3 regions of the Arthrobacter sp. CP30 genome follow, and region 2 is predicted to be linked to each of the others. Evidence: riboswitches for the same ligand, from Rfam matches in the RefSeq annotation. Region 2 holds a riboswitch; each other region holds the start of a gene.
The links. A riboswitch is a leader RNA that binds a small molecule or an ion and turns the genes downstream of it on or off. The one in region 2 is predicted to bind cyclic di-GMP.
Positions count from the first base shown of each region.

Region 1: it holds a riboswitch for cyclic di-GMP, as region 2 does, so the genes downstream of both, ACTIMO_RS00635 (response regulator transcription factor) here and ACTIMO_RS07185 (hypothetical protein) in region 2, are expected to answer to the same signal.
Region 3: it holds a riboswitch for cyclic di-GMP, as region 2 does, so the genes downstream of both, ACTIMO_RS01275 (glycoside hydrolase family 26 protein) here and ACTIMO_RS07185 (hypothetical protein) in region 2, are expected to answer to the same signal.

Region 1 covers NZ_JBQEMM010000001.1:142,732-145,998, reverse strand. The annotation lists gene ACTIMO_RS00640 (hypothetical protein) at 215-547, shown strand; gene ACTIMO_RS00635 (response regulator transcription factor) at 611-1,435, opposite strand; cyclic di-GMP riboswitch class I at 1,557-1,631, opposite strand; gene ACTIMO_RS00630 (LysR family transcriptional regulator ArgP) at 1,703-2,605, opposite strand; gene ACTIMO_RS00625 (LysE/ArgO family amino acid transporter) at 2,674-3,267, shown strand, end outside.
Region 2 covers NZ_JBQEMM010000004.1:72,363-75,629, reverse strand. The annotation lists gene ACTIMO_RS07190 (NADPH-dependent F420 reductase) at 1-312, shown strand, start outside; gene ACTIMO_RS07185 (hypothetical protein) at 363-1,670, opposite strand; cyclic di-GMP riboswitch class I at 1,686-1,760, opposite strand; gene ACTIMO_RS07180 (glycosyltransferase) at 2,035-3,267, shown strand, end outside.
Region 3 covers NZ_JBQEMM010000001.1:269,175-272,441, reverse strand. The annotation lists gene ACTIMO_RS01280 (DNA-formamidopyrimidine glycosylase family protein) at 1-335, shown strand, start outside; gene ACTIMO_RS01275 (glycoside hydrolase family 26 protein) at 377-1,615, opposite strand; cyclic di-GMP riboswitch class I at 1,633-1,707, opposite strand; gene ACTIMO_RS01270 (peroxiredoxin-like family protein) at 1,955-2,626, shown strand; gene ACTIMO_RS01265 (ROK family protein) at 2,727-3,267, opposite strand, start outside.

The DNA.
Region 1 (3,267 bases), on a different contig from region 2:
CCGGGCCTTCCGCAAGCTTTGCGCAAGAACCGGATGGTTCCGCATCCTCGCAACCCGCTGTCGCTACCCTTGGACTGTGCCCATCCATTCGACTCCGTCAGGTCCTGGTCAGCACCAGGACAGCGGGACGGCACCCCCCAGGAGTGAAGCCGTCCCGGCTACGGGCGCGCCGGGCAAGGCTGCCCCGCTGCTGGTGCCGGCGGTCCTGGAGGACATGAGGAGCGATTTCGACGATCCCGCCGTCGTCAACCGGTTCGCCCACGACTTCTGCTCGACGCTCGGGGGGAAGATCGACCGGCTGGACGTCCGGTTGCGGGGCGGCGATGCCATGGGCGCAGCGGACGCGGTGCTCAGCGTCACGACGTCGTCGGCCATGGTGGGGGCCGTGCGCCTCACGCAGGCCGCGCTCCGGATGCAGCGCCTGATCGCGGCGGACGACCTCGACGAGGCCTTGCACTCCCTCCCACTCCTCCGGGCGTGCGCTGCGGACACCGTGGCGGCGCTCGGCCGGTCCTACCCGGTTGGGAGCGCGGGCGCTGCGCCCTAGACCGGCTTGGTGCGGTGCCGACCCGCGGGGACGCTGTCCGGTCCCACGCGGGGGAGCCGACGGCTACCGGGAGGTCGAGCTCCTCGGCATGATCCTGAAGCCGACGCCGCGCACCGTGGTGATGAGATCCGGGTCCCCCGAGGTCCGGGCCAGTTTCTGCCGCAGGTTCGCGATGTGCACCTCGATGGCGCGCTCGTCCGTGCGGCTGACGAAGTTGTAGCCCCGGTACTCCCTGCCGCGCGATACGCGCACCAGCTCTTCCTTGGTGCGCACCGCACCGTTGCTGCGGAGCAGTTCGTGCAGGAGGTTGAACTCGGTCTTGGTGAGCGGGAGTTCGACGCCTGAGCAGGTCGCGGTGCGGGCCTCGCCGTCCAGCACCAGGTTGCCGTTGCGGAGGAGGTCCGCCGCATCGGGCGCGGGCCCGGTGGTGGCCGCCGGGGCAGGCGCGGTGCCACCGGACAGTCCGGGGGTGACGGTCGCGGGGGGAGCCACCGGCTGGCCGATGCGGGGCCGGCGCAGCATCGCGTCGATCCGCGCCCTCAGTTCCCGCGGGCGGAAGGGCTTCAGGACGTAGTCGTCCGCGCCGGCCTGCAGAGCGGTCAGCACGTCCATCTCGTCCGTGCGGCCACTCAGGACGATCACGTAGCAGTCCGACGTCGTGCGGATGCGGCGCAGCACCTCGTAGCCGTCGATGTCGGGGAGGCCGATGTCGAGCGTCACGACCGCCGGATGTTCCTGCCGCACGGCATCCACTCCCTCGCGGCCCGTCGCGGCACCGCATGCCGCGAAGCCGCCCTGCTCGAGGACGGCGCACAGCAGGTTGCGGATGTCGAGGTCGTCCTCGATCACGACCGCTGCGCGGCGGTCACCGGCAGCGACGCTATTCATGGGCTGCGACCTTCGGCTCGGTCGCCAGCAGCGCCGCTTCGGACGGATGCTCCGCCTGCCGGGCGGACGGGAGTTCGGAAGTGACGGCGGGTGTCCGTGCCATGGTGCGAGACCTGTTCTCTTCGGCGGCCCGGCTGACCGCGTGGGTCCCGTGGCTTTGCGTCCCCGGCTCGCACCGGGTTTGCCTTTGTCGACGGGCGGCTGCCCGCTCCATGATTTTAGCAACCCGCACCGACGCCGTGGGATCGCTCCCTCCATCACACTCCGTCACTGCTCCGTCCGCCCCGTCCCGGGCTGCCGGAGCAGTGCCGCGCCGCGTCGGACGGCCGACCCGACGGCCGTGAGCGCCGTCGAGCCGTGGCGCCACTGCTGCCAGTGCAGAGGGACGTCCAGGTGCCCGTCGTCGTCGAACGGGAGGAGGTCCCCGCGATCCCTGTGCAGCTCCAGCTCCGAGACCAGGCCCCAGCCCATGCCGAGGCGGATGGCCTCCGCGAACTCCTCGGCTGCGGGGACGTGGTGCCGTGGTGCGTCCCGGGCACTCCGGGTACGTGGGCGGAGATAGGCGTCCTGCAGGTCGTCCTTCCGGTCGAAGACGATGAGGGGGGCTTTCCCCAGTGCCTCCGGCGTCGCGCCGTCCGGGAACCAGGCCCTGCGGAAGCTGCGCGTGCTCACCGGGAGGTAGCGCATGATGCCGAGCGGGTGGGAGGAGCAGCCCTGGACCGGCGCCGCGACCGACGTGATCGCCGCCGCGGCCGCGCCGCTGCGCAGGAAGTCGAGCGAGTGGTCCTGGTCCTCCCGGAGCATCTCGATCTGGAGCGTCTCCGCGATCGGGGCGAGGGCCGGCAGCACCCAGGTGTGGAGGGAATCGCCGTTGACCACGATCGTGATGCGCTGCCGGCTCCGCTGGTCCTCCGCGGCGAGCTCGTCCGAGAGGTCGGCGGTGAGCAGTTCGAGCTGCCGCGCGAATCGCACGATCGCCTGCCCGGCGTCGGTGGCCCGGAGCGGCCGGGCCCGCGTGATGACGGGGCGTCCGACGGCGACCTCCAGGGCACGGATCCGCTGGCTCACCGCCGACGGGGTGATGGAGAGCGTGGCGGCAGCAGCCTCGAAGCTGCCTCCGCCCACGATCGCGGCGAGCGCCTGCGCCTGTGCAGGGTCGACATGTTTCATGAGCACTTCTTACCATGCTGAAGAAGCTTTAGCTGGTCTTACCCGCTGTGCACTCCTAGGTTGATCAGGTGATCACCACCGCCGCCACCGGCTTCGCTGCCGGCCTGACCCTCATCGTCGCCATCGGGTCGCAGAACGCCTTCGTGCTGCGCCAGGGCCTCCGACGCTCCCACGTGGTCCTCGTCGTTGCGGTCTGTGCCCTGTCGGATCTCCTGTTGATCGGGCTCGGCGTCGGCGGCCTCGGCGCCCTGATCGAGGGGGCGCCGGTGCTGCTGGAGGTGATCCGCTGGGCGGGCGCGGCCTTCCTCACGGGCTATGCCGTCCTTACCGCACGCAGGGCAGTCCGGGGCGGGACCCTCGACACTGCCGGGGGTGCCGCGACGACGTCCTGGCGCGCAGCGCTCGGCACCTGCCTCGCCCTGACCTGGCTCAATCCCCATGTGTACCTCGACACCGTGTTGCTGCTCGGCTCCCTGGCGGGGACGCACGGCCCCACCGGCAGGTGGTGGTTCGCGGCCGGCGCGGGCCTGGGCAGCATCGTCTGGTTCACCGCCCTCGGCGCGGGAGCACGCTTCCTCGCCCCGCTGTTCGCGCGCCCGGTGGCATGGCGCGTCCTCGACGCGCTGATCGCCGTCGTCATGCTGGTCCTCGCCGTGCTCCTC
Region 2 (3,267 bases):
CTGGTGCAGCGCCACCTACCCGGTTCCTCCGTGGTGAAGGTCTTCAACAACATCCACTTCGCGCAGCTGACGACGGACGGGACGCCCGCGGGGACCCCGGACCGCCGCGCCCTGCCGATCGCCGGGGACGATTCCGACGCGAAGCAGGCCGTCACCGAGCTGCTCGACGAGTTCGGCTTCGACACCGTCGATGCCGGACCGCTCACCGAGGGCTGGCGCTTCCAGCGGGACACGGCCGCCTACGGGCCCCAGCTCTCCGCGGACGCCATGCGCGAAGCACTCGGGCAGGCCCGGCGCTACGCCGACATGTAGCTCCGGTGCCCGACCGTCAGCCGTCGCCGACCGCCTGGTTGGCCGTGGCGTCAGCGCCCGCCGAGGACGATCGGTGAGCAGCGGGACGCGTCACAGATCTGGTACCGCGCGGAGGGTGCCTTCGACGAGGTCGCCACCCGGCCCGAGTTCACGACCGGGCGGCGGCTCCCGTCCGCCACCAGGGTGACTGTGGACCCCTGAGCCCGGGACCACGTCAGCGTCGTCGCGTACAGGCGGTGCGCCGTGGTGTTCCTGGCCGAGAGCGTGATGGCCTTGGGCTGGACGGTCGGCTTCGGCTTCGGCAACGGCTTCGTCGGGGTCTGCGACGGGGCCGGCTTCGTCGGAGCAGGTGTCGGGCTCGCGGACGGCGACGGCTTAGTCGGTGTGGCTGTCGGGCTCGCGGACGGCGACGGGGCCGGCTTAGTCGGTGTGGCTGTCGGGCTCGCGGACGGCGACGGGGCCGGCTTCGTCGGGGTCGCCGACGGGCTTGCGGACGGCGACGGCGCAGGAGCGGTCGGCGACGGGGTGGGAGCCGTCACCTGCGCCGGCGTGAACGAGAAGTCCCTCACCACTACCTTTTCCGGTTTCACTGCCGCGGGATCCCCTCCCCCGCCGTCGGTCACCCAGAGGTTGAAGTGGATGGTCTCCCGGGCCGGCTCGGGGACGTTCGGGCCCTGCATCACGGTGCGCTTGAGCAGGGGGCCGCCGTAGCCCTCCCCCGCGAAGGTCTCGAACGTCAGCCTGTCCGGCTCCCACACCATGCGGTGCGTGAGGATCGGGTGGTCCGTGACGCCGAAGATCGCCGTGTCGTTGCCGACCCCGGGTCCCTTGCTCGCGTCGAACCAGTAGCCGTGCCCCTGCGTGATGGGCCACACCTGGCCGTAGTTGCTGCCACCGCCCCATGAACTGGCCTCGCAGAGGTCCATCTCGTTGTAGCCCGGGGCGACGGCGGGGTCGTAGGTGAACAGGCATCCCCACACCACCTCCTTCTGGAGCGTGGTGAGGTCCTTCTCGATGGTGGTGCTGTAGGTGCCGTAGCCGAAGCCGTGGCGGGTCGTGTTGAACTCGGCCCCGATGGTGGCCGCGCCGGTCGGATTAGAGAGCGTCATGGTCACGTGGCCGTCGGCGTCAGGGCTGCTGACGTTGGCGGGGTCGAACTGCTTGTTGTAGTTCGGTGCGCCGCTCCACCAGCGCTTCTCCCAGTTGAGGCCCTTCCAGGCGAAATCACCCACGGGACCGGGAACGGCCGCCATCGGGGTCGTGTCCGCGGCGACGACCGGCGTGGGCACGGAGACGGCGAGCAGGAGGGCCGCGAGGACCCCGCTCAGAGCGGGACGGAGTGCTGGACGACAAAGCATGCACAGGCCTTCTGGTTCGGTAGCCCGGCTGACCCCTGGGGCCCCGTGGCTTTGCGTCTCCGGCTCGCACCGGGTTTGCCCTTCTCACCGGGCGGCTGCCCCGGCGGTGCCGACGCTCGCGCTGCCGACCGTTCAATCCTCCCGCACCGGCATGCGGCCGGACCCACGCGCCGGCGCAGATTGTGCCCAGCATTGCCGCAAGTCCATGCCCGACGTGGCAGCAGGAGCACGCTCGGGTACCTTTGGTGCATGCTGCACGGTCCCTCGTGGCCCGGTGAGCGTCTCAGTGCGGCCGGCCCGGCGCACACAAGTCACCGAAGCGACGCGCCTCCGCGCGTGCGCAGCAGATGGAGAGCACAGAAGCATGGGCAACACTCCGACGACCGGGCTGTCCGCGCGCACCCGGCGCCGCGCGGCGAGCGACGACCTCCCGAAGGGCAGGACGCTCCTCGTCCGGGCGATCGTGCTGGTCACCGCGGTGCTCGGCATCAACTACATCGCGTGGCGGTGGCTCTTCTCCATCAACTGGGACGCCTGGTGGATCGCCATCCCGCTGATCCTCGCGGAGACCTACTCGCTGATCGACTCCCTGCTGTTCGGCTTCACGGTGTGGAGGCTGAAGAAGCGCACGCCGCCTGAGGCACCCGAGGGCCTCACCGTCGACGTCTTCATCACCACCTACAACGAGCCGCTGGACCTCGTCCTCACCACGGCGCGCGCCGCCAAGGCCATCCGCTACCCGCACCGGACGTGGATCCTCGACGACGGCAACCGCGCCGAGGTGCGCGCAGCAGCCGAGGCGGAGGGCATCGGCTGGATCACGCGCTCCGCCGACTGGAAGGACATGCCGCGCCACGCGAAGGCCGGCAACCTCAACAACGCCCTGATGTCCACGGACGGGGAATTCCTCGTGATCCTGGACGCCGACCAGATCCCGGATCCGCTCATCCTCGACAGGACGCTCGGCTACTTCACCAACGAGAAGATGGCCCTGGTCCAGACGCCGCAGGTCTTCGTCAACGTCCCGGACTCCGATCCCCTGGGCAGCCAGGCCCCCCTGTTCTATGGACCCATCCAGCAGGGCAAGGACGGCTGGAACGCGGCGTTCTTCTGCGGGTCCAACGCGATCATCCGCCGCGAGGCCCTCATGCAGCTCGGCGTCACGCGGTACGTGACGGAGATCGAACTGGCCCTCCACAAGGCGCTGAAGACCTCGGACAAGGTCATCGCCAAGGCCAAGAAAGGCCTGGGCCCCGACTCCGAGCGGGTCGAGGAAGCCCTCGACCTCGTGGCGAAGGACATCCGGCGCGTGCGCCGGCGCCTCGGGAAGGGCCACGGCATCTCCGAGGTCACCTACGAGTTCCAGCAGCGCATGCAGGCCGTGACCCGCGGGCTCGTCGCCGCGGACATCGCCGCCTTCCACGAGGACCTCGCCTCCCTCGCGGACCTCGACATCATCGGGCTGGAGGAGGGACTGCAGGACGCCTCCATCAGCACGCCCGGGCTCGCCGTCGTCGACGACGCCGCGCTCGACCAGCTGGCCCAGCGCTCCTGGTCGCCCCTCGCCGCGATCGACGCCGTCCGGGTGCTCATCGAG
Region 3 (3,267 bases), on a different contig from region 2:
TGCTCGACCAGCGCAACGTGGCGGGCTTCGGCAACCTGTGGGCCAACGAGCTCTGCTTCCTGCGCGGCGTGCACCCCGACACGGTGATGGCCGACGTCGACGTCCCGGCCCTCGTGGCGTTGGGCGCACGGTGCCTGCGCTTCTCGGCGACCCAGCCCGGCGCCCACCAGGTCACCACCGGCAGGACGCGGAAGGGGGAGCAGCACTGGGTCGCGGGACGAGCCGGGAAGCCGTGCCTGCGCTGCGGCACCACCATCCGTGTGCGGGCGGAGGTGCCCGGTGATCCGGGCCGTCGCCGGACCTGGTGGTGCCCGCGGTGTCAGCCCCTTCGCTGACGCGCGATGTGGGGGCCCGCGCCGTGAAGGAGGAGAGGTCCTCAGCGCCTCGCGTCCAGGGCGGCAGCAAAGGCGTCGACCGACGCCGTGGAGCTGTCGATCCGCCAGTCCGCCTCCTTGGCGATGTGGAACCAGACCAGGCCGACCACGTCCGGCTGCGCGGAGAGGTATCCGAAGAGGTCCGTGATCCAGCGGGCCTTGGAGCCGCCGAGTTCGGAGGAGGACGTCTCGGCGATCACGATGGGCGTGCCGGGTGCGAGGCGCCGGAGCTGCGCGAGGCCGTCCCCGAACAGCGCCGCAGGATCCTGCCAGCCGCTCCAGGACTGCGACGTACCCCAGTTGTAGCCGTCGAGGGCGACGACGTCGGCATAGCCCTGCCCCGGGTACAGGCCGTCCAGCGGGATGGAGCCCCAGTAGGGCACGTTCGGGTTCCAGACCCAGCTGACATTCGTGGCTCCGGTGGACCGGACGACGTCGTGCACGTGGCGGTAGGCGGCCACGTAGTCTCCCGCACCGTTCCCGTTGACGCCCTCGGACCACGGGTACCAGTCGCCGTTCATCTCGTGCCCGAACCGCAGGTAGACGGGTCGGCCCCACTGACCGAGGGCGCTGCCCCACTCACGCAGGTAGGCGTCGAAGTCGCCCGCGGCGATGCGGTCGAGCGAGTAGGCGGGCTGCTCGGTGCCGCCGCCCCAGGTCCACGGCTCCCATGTCAGCAGCGTCTCGGCACCCCGCGCCCTGACGGCCTCCAGCTCCGCGATGGGCGCGGGCTGGTTGAAGTCCTTGTAGGAGAGGACGATCGACGGAGCCTCGCCCGCCAGGGCTGCCACCTCGTCGAGCTCGCCCCCTGCGGCGGGACCGCCACCGGTGCCGACGCCGAAGCGGATGCCCTTGGAGGAGTCGGTCCCGGGCGCCGCCGCGAGGACCGTGTACCCGGTGGAGGCAGCGGCGCTGCCGACCGCTGCGCTGATGGTCACCGTCCCCGAACCGCCGGGCACGATCGACACCTGGAGGGTGCCGGTCGACGTCGTCGTGACCGCGACGCGGCTGGTGCCCGCGACGACGGTCCCCTTCGTGCGCTTGGGGAAGCCAGCACCCGTCACGGTGACGCCTGCGCCGGCTGTCCCGGCGGAGCTGCTCAGCGTGATCGTCGCCGCGGCGCCGGCCGGAGGAGGCGTGAGACCCACCATCAGCACGGCCACCGCAGTGAGGAGCAGCAGGATCCGGGCGGCGGCGGGGAGCGTGCCGGGCGGGAGGGGCTGGGCGGGGACGATGCTCATGCGGGGTACCTCGCTGGTTCGGTAGCCCGGCTGACCGCGTGGGTCCCGTGGCTTTGCGTCCCCGGCTCGCACCGGGTTTGCCTTTGTCGCCCGGCGGCCACCCGCCGGTCGTCCGTCCTCGTGGACTGCTTCCATTCTCCCGCGCCCTACACGCCCCGGGGTGCGATTACCCCGAATTCTGCCGAAGGATTGGTGCAGGTCCGGCGCAGCGACTCCTCCGGTGCCCAGCACCTGCACCGCGCGGGGAAGCCCGGCACTGCTGTGCTTTTGGTGTGTCCTGGCCCACAATGGTCCTGTCGCGGTTGGAGGCACCCGCGACGGGTTGTGCTGGAGGGAACCATGAAGCAGATACCGGCGTTCACGCGCACCATTGCGTCTCAGGTGGACGGCTACAGGCCGGAATTCGAGGCACGGGTGGGGCCGGAACTCGCCGCGGTCTTCGCCCGCGAGCAGGAGGACCTCCGCCGCGCGGGACTGCCGGAGGGTATCGCCCGCGTCGGTGACCGGCTCCCGGATGCGGTCCTGCACGACGCCGCCGGCCGGACCGTGAGCCTGTCCACGGTGCTCGATGCCGCCGCCGCGATCATCGTCTTCTACCGCGGGTCCTGGTGTCCGTACTGCAGTATCGCGCTCAAGACCTACCAGCGGGAGCTCCGCCCCGTGGTCGAGGCCTTCGGGACCAGGCTGATCGCGGTCAGCCCGCAGGCGCCGGATGTGGCCGCGCGGGGAGGGCGACAGGCCGGACTGCACTTCGAGCTGTACTCCGACGAGGGCAATGCGCTCGCGGCGCACCTCGGCATCGTGACGACTCCCAGCCCGGAGTCGCTGCGGGCCCGGGAGGCCCTCGGCATCGACGTGGCGGGGAGCAACATGGACAGCACTGCCGCCATCCCGTTCCCCACGGTGGTCGTGGCCGATGCGACCGGCACCATCCGGCTGATCGACGTGCGGGTGGACTACACCACGCGGACGGAGACCTACGAGATCATCGACGCCCTCGTGGCGCTGTAGGTCCCCGCCGGCGGCCCGTCCTACCGAGGCTGCCACCAGGGCCGATGCCGGTGCCTCTCCGGCCGGTCGGTCGGGCCGGGTCGAGCGAGGGTCCGCCCGGTCAGGCGAAGGAGACGGAGCGGAGGGACCGGGGTGACATGCGGTCCTGCAGGACGAGGGTCGCCGCGCCGAGTGCCGCGGCGTCGTTGCCGTTGACCGACAGGCGCACCTCGACCGGATGGATGGCGCGCGCCATCGCCCGCCGGGAGAGCAGCCCGCTGATGATGTCCACATAGAAGGCGCCGGCCGTCGAGAACGCGCTCCCGGCGAGGACGATGAGCTGGAGATCGAGGAGGTTGACCATGGAGATCACGGCACTCGCCACGTACTCGGCAGAGTTCCGGATGAGCTGCAGGGCCACGGCGTCCCCGTCCGCCGCGGCGGTGCCGAGTGCGGCGAAGTCCTCGGAGATGACGCCTGTCAGGGGGATGCCCAGCTCGCCGCGCGCTGCCGCTTCTGCAGCCTGTGCGACGACGACGCGCGGACTCGCGTACAGCTCCAGGCACCCGATGTTGCCGCAGGGGCAGGGCAGTCCGCGGGCGTCGACGGTGACGTGGCCGATCTCGCCGACGTTCGAGCTGACGCCCTGGTAGATGGTGCCG